One region of the Collinsella sp. TM04-29 genome, then DNA from elsewhere that is predicted to be linked to it. Evidence: predicted binding sites of a transcription regulator. Region 1 holds the regulator's gene; the other holds the start of a gene.

The links. Region 1 encodes NrdR, which represses ribonucleotide reductase genes. Its sites were predicted from a motif close to AAACACNATATATNGTGTTT; they were not measured.
Region 2: a site for NrdR is predicted at 4,268-4,287, ahead of nrdD (anaerobic ribonucleoside-triphosphate reductase). Genes of this name have one in related genera too.

What each region holds. Positions count from the first base shown of each region.
Region 1 covers NZ_QSPW01000001.1:867,077-874,622, forward strand. Annotated here, with positions in the region: gene DXD39_RS03900 (heparan-alpha-glucosaminide N-acetyltransferase) at 1-478, opposite strand, end outside; gene lexA (transcriptional repressor LexA) at 478-1,143, opposite strand; gene DXD39_RS03910 (LysM peptidoglycan-binding domain-containing protein) at 1,286-1,735, shown strand; gene nrdR (transcriptional regulator NrdR) at 1,787-2,230, shown strand; gene dut (dUTP diphosphatase) at 2,235-2,678, shown strand; gene DXD39_RS03925 (glycosyltransferase) at 3,073-4,374, opposite strand; gene DXD39_RS03930 (NAD(P)/FAD-dependent oxidoreductase) at 4,493-5,431, shown strand; gene DXD39_RS03935 (DUF1836 domain-containing protein) at 5,586-6,197, shown strand; gene DXD39_RS03940 (DegV family protein) at 6,271-7,137, opposite strand; gene DXD39_RS03945 (NlpC/P60 family protein) at 7,304-7,546, opposite strand, start outside.
Region 2 covers NZ_QSPW01000005.1:84,451-91,996, forward strand. Annotated here, with positions in the region: gene DXD39_RS08965 (HD domain-containing protein) at 1-156, opposite strand, end outside; gene folE (GTP cyclohydrolase I FolE) at 159-716, opposite strand; gene nrdG (anaerobic ribonucleoside-triphosphate reductase activating protein) at 783-1,364, opposite strand; gene nrdD (anaerobic ribonucleoside-triphosphate reductase) at 1,791-4,013, opposite strand; tRNA gene DXD39_RS08985 (tRNA-Val) at 4,680-4,754, opposite strand; tRNA gene DXD39_RS08990 (tRNA-Gly) at 4,758-4,833, opposite strand; gene DXD39_RS08995 (glycoside hydrolase family 13 protein) at 4,975-6,708, opposite strand; tRNA gene DXD39_RS09000 (tRNA-Gly) at 7,231-7,306, opposite strand; tRNA gene DXD39_RS09005 (tRNA-Cys) at 7,349-7,422, opposite strand; tRNA gene DXD39_RS09010 (tRNA-Gly) at 7,457-7,532, opposite strand.

The DNA of each region.
Region 1 (7,546 bases):
CAGGGCTCGGAAATCCCAGCCACGCCAGGTAGGGGACAGGGTAGATCGTTTTGGGGATGCTCCAGGTGAGGGCGAACAACACAAGGCATAGGGGCATGCCCCATCTCGCCGTTATCTTCTTAAGGACGGGATCGGTCAACGCCACGATGCCGGTGCATGCGGCCATGCAGTAGATGATGCCAAAATTAACCGAATCGTCGAATGAGACAAGTGTTGTTGCCAACCAGACAACGAGTGCTGCTAAGGCGTATTTGGCGGCACGTTTGATATTGTTGCGCGAAAGAGTGCACATCCAACCCGCGATAAACAAAAATACCCAGCTGATGCTGGCGCGCCAGACGTCTTGAAAGACAGTCTGGGTAAACCAAGGCATATCCCAGCCGTACAGGTAGGCGAGATCATAGCAAGCGTGAAAACCTGCCATAGAAATCATCGTAAACCCGCGGACGGTATCAAAGATGGTTATGCGTTTTTGCATTACGAGAACCGGCGCATCAAGCCGACGACTTTGCCCAGGATAACGGGATTCGTTGCATAGATAGGTTCCATGGTGTCGTTCTCGGGCTGCAAGCGCACACGCCCCTGCTCCTTGTAGAACGTCTTGACGGTCGCCGAACCATCAATCATGGCCACGACAATTTCGCCGTTCATGGCACTCTTTTGTTCACGGACGATGATGTAATCGCCATTGAAGATGCCGACATTGATCATTGAGCTCCCATGCACCTCAAGGATAAAGGAACCCTGATCAGTGGCGATTTCGGTCGGGATAGTAAACGTGTCTTCGATATTCTGCTCGGCCAGAATGGGAATCCCAGCCGCGACGCGACCAACGAGCGGTAGCGAGACCGTTCCGCGAGGTGCGGTGGGCTCGTCAGATTTGGAAATTGAGACAGAGGAACCATCCTCGTTAAAGAGTTCCAGGGCGCGCGGCTTGGTGGCATCGCGCTTGAGTAGCCCGCGCGCCTCCAGGGCAGAGAGATGGGCGTGCACGGTGCTGGGGGAGGAAAGGCCCACGGCAGAAGCCATCTCGCGCACGCTGGGCGGATAACCCTTCTCCTGCTGATATTCCTTGATGAAGTCGTAAATTTGCTGCTGACGCTTGGTAATTTTGCGAGCCATCAGGGCATCCTCTCTACCCATGTCAAACAAATGTTCGAATTTTGCTTGACAGGAACAACTGTTCGAAGATAATAATAACCGAACATTCGTTCTCGCGCTAGACATTTTTGTCCGCGCGGCTTGATAAAACTGTTCTCAGCAAAACACGCGAGAGGAGAACATGATGAACGCAACGAATATGGTCCAGGGAAACCTCGCCCTTAAGCTCGAGACGCCTGCAGAACCCACTTTTACGGTTGTTCAGGGTGGCCGCTCCGGCTTTCAGCCTTTGACCGTAAAGCCTGCGCGCAATCAGCAGGCTGTAGTCGCGCCGGCCCGCGTTGCCCTGAAGGTTCCGACGATTGTCGCCGTCGCCGTTGCGCTTACGCTCTTCTTTGTCCTCGCTATGTCGGTCTTTAGCGCTCGTCACGCCGCGTATGCCGAGTCCGTTTCCAACATTACCTACGAGACCATTCGCGTTCAGCCTGGCGATTCTCTTTGGTCGCTTGCCGAAGAATATCCAATCGAAGGCCTTTCCACGCAAGAGACTTCCGACATGATCCGTAGCGTCAATCATCTGGAGCATGGTTCGCTCGCCGCCGGTGCGCATCTTAAGGTTCCTGCTCGTTCGTAATCATTATCGCGCTGCGCATGGTACCCTTGTTATCGTTTAAGAGGAGGTACCATGCGCTGTCCCAAATGCGGCAAGGCACATACCCGCGTCGTTGATTCCCGTATGCAGGAGTCAAATAACACCATTAAGCGCCGTCGCGAATGTTGCTCGTGTAACTACCGCTTTACAACGTTTGAGCGATGCGAGGACCCTATCGAGGTCATTAAGTCAGATGGAACTAAGCAGCGGTTCGATCGCAATAAGCTTCTTGTCGGCTTGATGCGCGCCACCATCAAGCGCGATATCGACACTAAGAAGCTCAATGAGATTATCGATGACATCGAGGTCGAGCTTCGCTCTCGCACGCTGACGGCCGTCACGTCCCATGAGTTGGGTGACATGGTGCTCAAGCGCTTGGCCAAGATCGACAAGGTTGCGTACATCCGTTTTGCCTCGGTCTACCGCGATTTCAAAGACGTCGATGAATTTCTGCAAGAGCTCGACAAGCTAAGGTGATTCCATGTCCAACATTACCGTCAACATAAAGCGTCTCGACCCCACCCTCGAGCTTCCCAAATACGCCCATCCCACCGATGCCGGCTTGGATTTGCGCTCCAACGAGGACTGCGTCCTGAAGCCCTTCGAACGCCGTCTGGTCTCTACTGGGCTGGCCATCGCCCTGCCCGACGGCTACGCCGGCTTCGTCCAGCCCCGCAGCGGCTTGGCCATCAAGCAGGGCCTGTCTATAGTCAACACGCCGGGCCTCATTGACGCCCACTACCGAGGAGAACTCAAGGTTATCCTTATCAACCTGGATCCCACCAACGACATCCAAATCAACAAAGGCGACCGCATCGCCCAGCTCGTCATCCAAGAAGTCCCCACGGTCAACCTCGTAGAAGTAGAAGAACTAGACAAAACCGACCGAGGCAAAGGAGGCTTCGGCTCCAGCGGCGTCGCCTAGGGACGCTCTTATCCCTCCCGCCCGCCTCTCACACATATCATTCCATGCTCAAACATTCTCGCGTCGCTTCGCTCGCTGCGAAACTGCGCGTGGAACGATATAGGTAAGCCCCGGGCGGGCGGCTACTCGCTTGAAACAATATTTACTTTTCTAGTAAGTCGATGCGATGAAGGGACGCCTCCTTTGTCGCATCGACTTACTGTATTTATATTTTCTGGTTCCCCTTTGCAGATTCTACTGGTGGGGAATCTGGTATAGCCGCTGGTACGTTAACGCAGCTTACCTGCGGGAGGCCCCTATATATCGTCCCGCGCGCAGTTTCGCAGCGAAGCGAGAATGTTTGAGCACGGGATGATATATAGGGGCCTCCCGCAGGCAAGCGGACATAAAGACGCTAGCGGATATGCGCGGGTTTTCCGCCCCAGTAGAAGCGGCAAAAGGCTCTTTTGCGCTTTTGGGGTTTGCCTACGAGCTCCATGGTTGCGATGGCTATGTCTTCGGCTGCGTGGGGGCGGCGTAGAACTTCGCCGTTGATGAGTAGCGCTTTGAGTGATTCGGGATGGTCGTGCAGGTGGCGCAGGGTTACGATGAGTTCTCGTGCGGTGGTGACATGCATACTGGCGCCCATGCCGGTGAGCATCGTGGTGTTGGCCTTTTCCTGGCCATAGGACTTGCCCAGCAGGATCATCGGCAGATGCGCGCACAGGCACTCGGTGACGGTGAGTCCGCCCGATTTGAGAATTGCCAGGTCGCAGCCGTGCATGAGGGCCGCCATGTCGTCCACGTAGTCCAGAACCGTAACGTTTTCGAGCTTCATGGCGTCGAAGAGCGTCTTGAGGCGGTCGGCGTATTCCTCATCCTTGCCCGGCAAAAAGACAAAATGCATGTCCTCAAAGCTGCGTAGGAAGGGGAGGGTCTGGTCCATCGCCGCGCGAAAGCGGACGTACGGTTGAGGTAAACTGGCGCCGGCCATAACCAGCACGACGGTCTTGTCGGTGGGGAGGTTGAACTTGGCTAGCTCTTCCTCGCGATCGTAATCCGTGTCGAATCCGGCGCGAATAGGAATGCCGGTAATGCGAATCTTTGCCTCGGGCACCTTGCGCGGACGCAGCGTTTCGGACATAAATTCGTTGGCAACACAGAATAGATCGGTGTCCTTGTGGGGCCACCAGCCCTCGACTTCGTAGTCGGTCGGTACGCAGATGACTGGATAATCGATACCCGTAATTATGCGGGCACCCACGGCAACATTGGCTGCTGTGATGTGCGTTGCGACCACGGCTATGGGCCTGCGGCTACGAATATATTCGTTGAAGGCGGGGAACATGATTCGCGACCATGCCGTGCCGCCACCCCAGAGAAGATGTCCCGTAAGTGTATATCTCCAGGTCAGGTCGTAAATGGGGCGCGTGGCTCCCGTAAAAGAAGCCGCGGTCTTATTACCGTCGAATTTAATACGTCCAAAATCAAGGATATCGAGCACTTCAATCTCAACATCCTCGGGGATGCCATTGGTGCCGCGGATGAGGTCGAAAGCCTGCGCAATCGCATTTGCGGCGGCCTTATGGCCCGAGCCAACGGAGGCGTGCACGATGGTCACGAGAGGTTTTTGCTGAGCCAGGAGCGTGGTTTGCTCCGATTGAGGAGTGCTGTGCGTGAGCAGGGGAGCGTCGTCACTCGTCTGCGCCTGATCCATCGATAACTCCCCTTCAGCTTTGTAATACGGTTTTATCATTGTAGTGCATGAGTGTCACGTTCACGTAAATTTGGGTACGAGCGCAAAGAACGACAACGTTTCGACGAAAGGACGCTTCATGACTACCGATAAGCCGATCGATGTTGCGATTATCGGTGGCGGCCCCGCGGGCTATGCTGCCGCCATTTATGCTGCGCGTGCCAACCTGACGACGACCGTGATTGAGCAGGGCATGTCGGGAGGGCAGATCGCCACAACCAATGAGGTCGAGAACTATCCGGGTTTCCCGCTCCTGAGTGGCGCCGAACTCGGCGAGCGTTTTCAGCAGCATGCAGAGGGCCTGGGAGCACAGGTTACATGGAGCATGGTTACGGGTATCGATTACGATGCCGATGCAGCGTTGTTTACGGTACATCACGATATGGGCGATACGCTGGCCTCGAGCGTTATCGCTTGCATGGGTGCCACGCCGCGTCCGGCAGGTTTCGCAGGCGAGGATACGTATCGCGGTCGTGGCGTTTCATATTGCGCAACATGTGACGGCATGTTCTTCCGCGGCAAACAGGTCTTTGTAATCGGTGGTGGCAATTCGGCATGCGAAGAGGCGCTGTTCCTGTCAGACATTGCCACCAGCGTGACCATCGTGCTGCGCCGCGACCAGTTTCGTGCGCCTGATGGTGTTGTTCAGAAAGTACTCGAAAAGGACAATATTACAGTTAGGTACCAAACTAGTATTGTGGAGCTCTCGGGCGAAGCAATGCCAACGACGATCACCTTTAAGGACAATGCATCCGGTGAGACTCATACCGAGTCATTTGAACCTGGCTCGTTTGGCATCTTTGTCTTTACGGGGATGCTGCCGCATACCGAGCTGGTTGAGCATCTAGTCGATCTGGCTCCTGACGGCGGCATTGTCACCGACGATTCGATGGCCACCCGTACGCCCGGCTTATTCGCAGCCGGCGATATCCGTTCCAAGCGTTTACGCCAGGTTGTGACCGCTGTTTCGGACGGAGCCATAGCGGCAACGAGCGCATACGCGTTTCTCCGTGGATAAGTACGATAATATATCTTATGTAAGGTTGCTATCTTTACACAAAGTGGTTGGACGATGCATCAATGTGTTGTCCAACCACTTTTACTTGCCGGCTATGTGGTATGCAAAACTAGATAACCTAGAATACAATATAGTAAATGAACGGAGGACCTTTATGAACCACGTTAAACACGTTATTCCGATGTCCGATTCGTCGGTCAGTATTAAGCCTGAGGATATTCAGCCCACGGTGCTGCCCGATGCATTTATTCAGTCCGAAATCGTGTGCAAACTCAATACGTTGAGTCTGTCGCGCTATGACCAGTTGCCCAATGTGACGCTCTATCGCGACCAGGTTATTGAGTATGTTGCGCTGTGGATGGAGCCGCTGTCCATTTGCGTTGAGCAGCCCGTCATTACGCCATCGATGATCAACAACTACGTTAAGGTCGGCCTGGTGCCTGCTCCGGTTAAAAAGCAATATGGCCGCGAGCAGATTGCCCGCCTGATCGCTATCTGCCTCTTTAAGCAGGTGTTACCTATTGCTGCGGTGCAGGCACTCTTTAACATTCAGCGTTTGAGCTACGATGCCCCGACGGCCTTCGATTATGTGGTCGATCAGCTCGAGGCATCGATTCGTTCGGCGTTTTCCGTCGAGCAGGCGCCGGTTCCCGATACGGCGCATCAGGTAACGCGTGAGTCGCTGCTTGTGCGCAGTGCGGTTTCATCCTTCGTTTCGAAGGCGTACCTGATGAGCTATCTAAAGTTTAATGGGTTTAATAGCTAGCCAACGTATATAACGGGCGGAACAAAGGGCCATCTGTCACTTTGTCCCGCCCGTATTTTTGCTTGGTTGGACGTTATTGGCCCGAAGCCACGCCCATGCCGTAGCCGATGATGAGGCCGTGCATCTCGGCGTAATAGGAATCTAGCCCGTTACAGGGCATGATGATAGTCTTGGAGCCGGGCCAATGCTCGACTATGCGGTCAGTAAGCGTATGGGCTCCAGCTTCGTTCTCAACGTGATCGATGACGACCTCGCCGCCCGTAAAACCCTCGGCTTCCATGGTATCGATGATCTTGTTGAGCATCTTCTTTTCGCCACGCGTGTGACCGACGAGTTCGATTTTACCGGCCTCACTCGCCGTGCCCAAAATGCGGATATTGAGCTTGTTGGCAATGACGCCGGCTGCCTTAGGGATACGTCCGGCTTTGGCCAGGTTTTCGTAATTGCACAAGCTGAAGAGGATTTTGCTGTTCTGTTCAAGGCTATCGAAGTATGCGCAAGCGTCCTCGAATGAGACATCCGGATTGCTTGCAAGATAGCGGTCGAACAGCAAGAAAATGAGGTCCATTTTGCCGCCAGCTGCGCGCGAATTGACTAGATGAATCTGCCGGTCGGGCTCCTCGGCAAGAACCATATCGCGAGCCGTGGCTGCCGCATTGTAGCTGCCCGACACGCCCTCAGAGATTGGCATGCAGATGGTCTTGTCTGCCAATTTGAAGAGCTCGGCCCACTCCCCTACGCTGGGACAAGCGCTCGAAGAAGCGTTCGTCTCCGCCTGAACAGCGCAGTTGAGCTCATGAACATCGAGCGAAAGGTCATCGATGAATTCACGCTCCCCCACTCGAATTTTGAGGGGCGCAAATGCAAAGGTGGTATGGGGCGCGGTCGGTTGCCAATCGCGGAGGTTGCAGCTTGAATCGGAGATAAGTGCCCAGCTCATAGAGGGTCCTTTCTAATTGTTCCTCAACAATTATAGCCATCTTGCAAACTGAATGTACGGCTATCTAGTTTTGAATACTAGATAGCCGTACAAGATTAGAGAAAAAAAGAATGGACCTCGCGACTTAAAGCCACGAGGTCCACATTCACACGCTGTGTAAGATGACTTAGTAACGCACGAAGATATAGTTGTTGTTCATGCCGGCGGCAACGGAGCTGATGATAACACCCGTGTTGTAGTCGGAAGCATGAATCATCTGACCACCACCGATGTAAATGCCGGTGTGGTACGAATTGACAACAACGTCACCGGGCTGCGGATCAGACACACGCGTCCAGCCCATAAAGGTACCCGTGGTGCCGAGGCGGCAATAGCGACCAGTGAGGCAATAGCTAACAAAACCAGAGCA
Region 2 (7,546 bases), on a different contig from region 1:
CTGTACGATGTTGCCCAGGTGCCGCCGGAACAGCCCGTTGGCACAAATGTAATCAATGCGGGGCATGGCACCAAAGGGGGCCAGGCCCGAAGCCATAAAGCCGCGACGCGACGTCCCCTCATCGGTCTTCGATGTAAAGTCGTTGACGACTCTCATGGTTAGCGGCCCAGCATCCTAAAGAAACGCTCCTCGAGCGCGGGATCGGTCTCAAAGACGCCGCGGCGAGCAAGCGTCACGGTCTTGGTGCCGGGCTTTTGCACGCCACGCATCGTCATGCACATATGCTCGGCCTCCATCAACACAATCGCTCCCTGGGGAGCGAGATAATCCATGAGGGCATCGGCAACCTGTGCGCACAGTTGCTCCTGCAGCTGAAGACGGCGGGCATAAACCTCAACCGTGCGGGCGAGCTTGGAAAGCCCAGCCACCCGACCGTTAGGGATATAACCAATGGCGGCCTTGCCATAAAACGGCAGCAGATGATGTTCGCACAGCGAGTAGAACGTGATGTCGCGCTCGATAACCAAATCGTTCGAAGCGACGGCAAAGGTTTTGGACAGGTGCTCCTCGGCACTCTGGTCCATACCGCCGGCAATCTCGCCATACATACGGGCAACGCGCGCCGGGGTCTCCAGCAGGCCCTCACGAGCTGGATCCTCGCCTATGCCCTCAAGCAACAGCTCAATGGCGGCCTCGACTTTTTCCTGATCGACCATCTGGGCCTCACTTTTCCGATTTCACGTTCGCGCTATGGTACCACGCCCTTCGGCATCGACCACAAGCTACATAGTATGGGTCGAATAGACCGGATCATCACGCCAAAGTTCAACCGCATCACAAAGCGCAACGCCCTCACGCTCAGCACGGGCGCGCGTAGCGTTCATATCGATCACGCGCTGGTTACTCGAGCCCCTAAAACGCAATGAGATATCATACAGATCCTGAACAAACGGGCCATCCACCAACATGTCGAGACAGGCAAGGATACGGTCCGTGACCTCGGTATGGTGGCGGCCTCCCGGCATAAGCTCCTCGAGCACATCGCCGGTGAAGCACCAAATAGTCTTCCCCGACCCCGCTGGATAGGCCGCGCGAACACGCTCGACAAAATCAACGAGTCCCGCTTGATTCTCGGGCTCCATAGGCTCGCCGCCCAGAATCGTCAGGCCGTCAATAAAGGGATGATCGAGGCTCTCGATAATCTTGTCCTCGACGGCACGATCAAACGGCTCGCCCGCGGCAAAGTCCCACGCGACGGAGTTAAAGCAATTCTTGCAGCCACGACGGCACCCGCTCACAAACAGAGAAGTGCGGACGCCTTCTCCATCAGCAATGTCGAAATACTTAATGTTCGCGTAGTTCATAGGTAACTCTCCCGGGAGGCCGGGGCATATCATCCCGTCCTCAAACATTCTCGGCCTGCGGCCTGCGAAACTGCGGGCGGGACGATATGTCCCGGCCTCATGCAAAGGGTAACTCAATGAACGAAGCGAACATCGAGTATAGGGTTCGAGGTCCAATAAAAACTGGGTTGCGGCTCAACCGCCATCGCAAGTAAATCGCAGCTGCAGCTCGAATTATTTCCGCTAAGAACTTCGAGTAGTGAGCAGACCGCATGCTGCATCTCAGCTACATCAACTTGGCCGCCCCGTAGCGAGGCCCCGGACCTTTGCTCGATATGAGTTCCGCACGAACAGGAGGCGCCAGTGGCGCCTCCGTCGTGAGCCAGGACTGTCCGAAATAGCGAGTAAAGGTCCGGGGCCTCGCTACGGGGCGGCCTGGGATGACTATTAGAGATGCAGCACGCGGTCGCGGATCTCCTCGGTTCGACCCTGGTTCCAGAACTGGGTACCGATGTAGCCGCACGTACGACGAGCGACGTTCATCTTCTCCTGGTCGCGGTTGCCGCAGTTGGGGCACTCCCACACCAGCTTGCCATCGTCCTCGACAATGCGGATCTCGCCATCGTAGCCGCACACCTGGCAGTAGTCGCTCTTGGTGTTGAGCTCGGCGTACATGATGTTGTCGTAGATGTACTGCATCACGCGGATGACAGCCTTGAGGTTGTCCTGCATGTTGGGAACCTCGACGTAGGAGATGGCACCGCCCGGCGAAAGCTGCTGGAACATGCCCTCGAACTTGAGCTTGTCGAATGCGTCGATCTCCTCGGACACGTGGACGTGGTAGCTGTTGGTGATGTAGCCCTTGTCCGTCACGCCCGGGATGATGCCAAAACGACGCTGCAGGCACTTGGCGAACTTGTAGGTCGTCGACTCCAACGGCGTACCGTACAGCGAGAAATCGATATCACTTTCGGCCTTCCACTCCGCGCACCTGTCGTTCATGCGCTGCATGACGGCCATGGCGAACGGCGTGCCCTCCTTCTCGGTGTGGCTGTGACCCGTCATGTACTTGACGCACTCATACAGGCCGGCATAGCCCAGGCTGATGGTGGAATAGCCGCCCACGAGCAGCTTGTCGATCGTCTCGCCCTTCTTCAGACGCGCCAGGGCGCCGTACTGCCAAAGAATCGGCGCGGCATCCGAAAGCGTGCCCATCAGGCGCTCATGACGGCACAGCAGGGCACGATGGCACAGCTCAAGGCGCTCGTCGAAGATCTTCCAGAACTTATCCATGTCCTGATGCGAGCTCAGCGCGACATCGGGCAGGTTGATGGTCACAACACCCTGGTTAAAGCGACCGTAGTACTTAGGCTTGGTCGGGTCATAGTTCAGCGCGTTGGCGACATTGTTAAAGCCGTTGCCCGAACGGTCGGGCGTCAGGAAACTGCGGCAACCCATGCAGGTGTAGCAATCGCCGTTGCCGGCAGTCTCGCCCTTAGACAGCTTAAGCTCGCGCATCTTCTTCTCGGAGATGTAGTCGGGCACCATGCGCTTGGCGGTGCACTTGGCGGCGAGCTTGGTCAGATAGAAGTACGGCGAATCCTCGCGAATGTTATCGTCCTCGAGCACGTAGATGAGCTTGGGGAATGCCGGGGTGATCCACACGCCGGCTTCGTTCTTAACGCCCTCATAGCGCTGACGAAGCGTCTCCTCCACAATCATGGCAAGGTCGTGCTTCTCCTGGGGCGTACGGGCCTCATTGAGATACATAAAGACCGTCACGAACGGCGCCTGGCCATTCGTGGTCATAAGGGTCACGACCTGATACTGAATCGTCTGGACGCCGCGACGGATCTCGTCACGCAGGCGGTCCTCAACAACCTCGCGGACCTTTTCGGGAGATGCGGAAACGCCGAGCTCCTCGAGCTCGCGGGCGACCTCGCCGCGAATCTTCTGACGGCTCACCTCGACGAACGGGGCAAGATGGGTCAGCGAAATCGACTGGCCACCGTACTGGGAGGAAGCAACCTGGGCGATGATCTGCGTCGCGATGTTGCAAGCCGTCGAGAAGCTGTGCGGCTTCTCAATCAGCGTACCCGAGATAACAGTACCGTTCTGGAGCATATCCTCCAGGTTCACCAGGTCGCAGTTATGCATGTGCTGGGCAAAGTAGTCCGAATCATGGAAGTGGATCAGGCCCTCATTGTGAGCATCCACGATCTCCTGGGGCAGCAGCACACGCTGAGTCAGGTCCTTGGAAATCTCGCCGGCCATGTAGTCACGCTGAACGGAATTGACGGTCGGGTTCTTGTTGGAGTTCTCCTGCTTGACCTCTTCGTTGTTGCACTCGATGAGCGACAGAATCTTGTCGTCGGTCGTGTTCTTCTGGCGCTTCAGGCTCTGAACATAGCGATAGATGATGTAATGGCGAGCGACCTCGTAGCAGTCGAGACGCATGATCTCGTCCTCGACTAGATCCTGAATCTCCTCGACCGACACGGTGTGGCCCGCGTTCTCGCATGCCTCGGCGACGTTTTGTGCCGCGTAAACCACCTGGCGGTCGGTAAGACGAGAGCTCTCCTCGACCTCCAAGTTTGCGGCGCGGATGGCATTGACGATCTTATCGATGTCAAAGACAACCTCGGTGCCGCTGCGCTTGATGATCTTCATCCTCTTGCCTCTTTCGCGTCGTAGTCTCATTGCGCTTCAGAGCCAAACGATGCCCGGCAGGGCTTGCCCCGTCTTGCGGCGCCGTCGCGCAATCTGTGTTCTCGATAAACCATAAGCCTCAATGCGGACACTCCCAGGAGCCGATCAAGCGGCTCAAGGACACGTTCAAAAGAGGCAGTTAAGGTCTTCGTTCTCTGTCCGCCATCTATCATACGACAAAGAGGCATCTATATCCTGTATTCTTTTTTTAGGTTAAACACAACATATAGTGTTTCAGCAGGTCAAAGCAATTGGTCATTTTGCAGACGCATTAAAAATGAGGGGTTCTTGGCAAGTCGGTAAAACGTTACCAGCACGGCTACCTGCATGGCAGTTATAAAACCCCCTTAGTCAAGCCGCTGACAAATCCTACCAAAACCAAGCCGCTCGCGCCAAAAGAATCCAAAAGATTATGCTTGACCAACATGTTGCGGTCGTGCCTTGCCGAGCCTCATGCAACCGCGGCACGAATCCTTGAAAGATATGTGTATGCAAACGGAGAAGATGAGAGTTTCCTCGGATGACTGCTGAGAAGCATCCCGGAAGATCAAAAACTCGAAATTTGGTGACGTATTTGGCGACCAAAACAAAACAGCTCAGGGGCTAAGCCTCTGAGCTGCGAACATTTGGTGGGCGTTAGAAGATTTGAACTTCTGACCTCTTCCGTGTCAGGGAAGCGCTCTCCCCCTGAGCTAAACGCCCAAATGGAGCGGACAACGGGGCTCGAACCCGCGACCCCAACCTTGGCAAGGTTGTGCTCTACCAACTGAGCCATGTCCGCTTACGAGGATTAATCTTACGTGATGCCCGCATCCTATGCAAGAACTTTTTTTGAAAAGTTTCGCGACGCCCTCGCGAGCCTCATGAAGGCATCAGACACCACGGAAGGCGCAGACAAACGCAAACTCGCCGCAAGAGGCCCCTACAACTCAGCGAGCATGATCCAGGCAGAGCTGTCCTGCACGAGCCTGCCGTCTGCGAGCGGTGATGAGGTGAGCAGGACCCTGCCCGCCGGCAGCTCCACGGGCGCTGCACCGAAGTTCGTCACACACGCCCAGCCGTTGTCGCGGCGATAGGCGATGACGCCGCCCTCAGCGCCCTCGGCACCATCCGCAAGGCCGGTGCGCCCGTCAAGATCGAGCCACGCGAGATCGTTGGCGCACCCGCGCAGCTTGCGCCGCAGCCAGAGGGCGTCACGATAGAGCGCAAGCATCGATGTCGGGTCCGCTTCTTCCCTATCGGCAGCGTAATCGGAAAACCATGCAGGCTGCGGCAGATGGGGCGCCGCATCGGCGTCCGCCGGTGAAAACCCAAACGATCCGCCCTGCGCGGGATCGTCCGCCGCCACCCACGGCAGGGGCACACGGCAGCCGTCGCGCCCCTTCTCGCGCTTCGGTCCGTGCGTATTGGTCGCAGTAGGATCTTCGAGTACAGCCCACGGAATGTCAGCCACCTCAAAAAGGCCGAGCTCCTCACCCTGATACACGTATGCCGAGCCCGGAAGCGCCAGCTCGAGCAAAAGGGCCGCCCGCGCGCGGCGCTCGCCGAGTTCACGTTCCTCGTCATAAGACGACCCGTCGCGTAAGAGCCAGTCGAGCGCAATCTGGTGGTAGCGCGTCGCCTTGATCTGCGGCAGGGCATAGCGCGTCGCCACGCGCGGCACGTCGTGGTTGGAGAGCACCCAGGTCGAGGCGGAATCGGATTCTATAGCTGCCTTCAAGCCCTCCTCGATTGCAGCGTGCATGTCATCATAGGTCCAAGTGGCCTTGGCAAACTCAAAGTTGAATGTCTGGCCAAGCTCGCTGGGACGCGCGTAGAGATACTGGCGATCGGGCAGCACCCACGCCTCGGCAACGGCGCTGCGTGGCGGATCATAGCGGTCGAACACGCGGCGCCACTCGCGATAGATCTCGTGGACCTCGTTGCGGTCCCACAGCGGATGGGTGCCGTCCTCAACCATGTCATCGCCCTCGGCGAGATGCCACCGGTCGAGATCATCGCGGTCGAGATCCTTGGCGAGACCGTGCGCCACATCAATGCGAAAGCCATCGACGCCTCGATCGCTCCAAAACGCCAGGACGTCGCAAAAGAACGCATGAACCTCGGGGCACGACCAGTCAAAGTCCGGCTGCTCAGGCGTAAACATGTGCAGATACCACTGACCGTCCGCGACACGCGTCCAGGCGGGGCCGCCAAAGTTGGCATTCCAATTGGTGGGAGGCAGCTCGCCATGCTCGCCGCGACCATCGCGGAAGATATAACGGGTGCGCTCGGGCGATCCGGGGCCGGCGGCAAGAGCGGCTTTGAACCAAGGATGCTGGTTAGATGAATGGTTGGGCACGATGTCGACGATGACCTTGATGTCGCGCGCATGAGCCGCAGCGATCATGTCATCGAAGTCATCAAGCGAGCCGAGACGTGGGTCGACATCGCAGTAGTCCGCCACATCATAGCCGCCATCGACAAGAGGCGATGGGTAAAACGGGCTCAGCCAGATAGCCTCGATGCCCAGCTGCTCAAGATAGTCCATCTGCTGGGTAATGCCCGCGATATCGCCCAGACCCGAACCAGTCGAATCCTTAAACGAGCGCGGGTAGATCTGATAGATCGCGGCGTCGGACATCCATGAGCGCGAAGAAGACTTTTCTGTAGCCATGGGGCGTATCTCCCTTGCAACGAGGTTATGCGAGATGCCCACGATGATACGCCCAAAGCGGACATTCGCGGCAAACAACGCCACAGCCACGCCCCAAACGCTCGCTCCCTCTCGGGTTCGAGTCTCCTGGGACGAATCGATCGATCAGTGAAAAGAACGGAAGGCCCACTCCTCCGGCCACGACAGCGAGCGGGCTCCGGGTGCCCCAAGTTGCCGCGAAAGAGGAGGGAAGCGTACTTTATGTACGCGACCGACGATTGAGGGGCAAGATGGGGTGCCCGGGGCTCGCGCAGCGTCAACAAAAAACGCGGTTCGTTAGAACCGCGTAAGATAGTTGGAGCGGACAACGGGGCGTCTGCGTATCCGCTTCGCGGATCCGCACCGGCTTCGGTCGCCTGTCGGCGTCCTCGCCAGCTCGCTACAAACGCTCCGCGTTTGCTTAACGCTCGCTCCCTCTCGGGTTCGAGCCCATACGATGGGTACGAAAAAGCCCGGCTACCGTAGTAGTCGGGCTGTTGCGTTTGGAGCGGACAACGGGGCTCGAACCCGCGACCCCAACCTTGGCAAGGTTGTGCTCTACCAACTGAGCCATGTCCGCATATGTAAAACAAAACGGGCGCCGGAGCGCCCGGATGTTGCTTGGAGGCGAAGCCCGGATTCGAACCGGGGGTAAAGGCTTTGCAGGCCTCTGCCTTACCACTTGGCCACTTCGCCGAAAAAGGACCGCCTAAACGGTCCGGAAATGCAATGGAGCGGACAACGGGGCTCGAACCCGCGACCCCAACCTTGGCAAGGTTGTGCTCTACCAACTGAGCCATGTCCGCTTGCGGGTTATTAA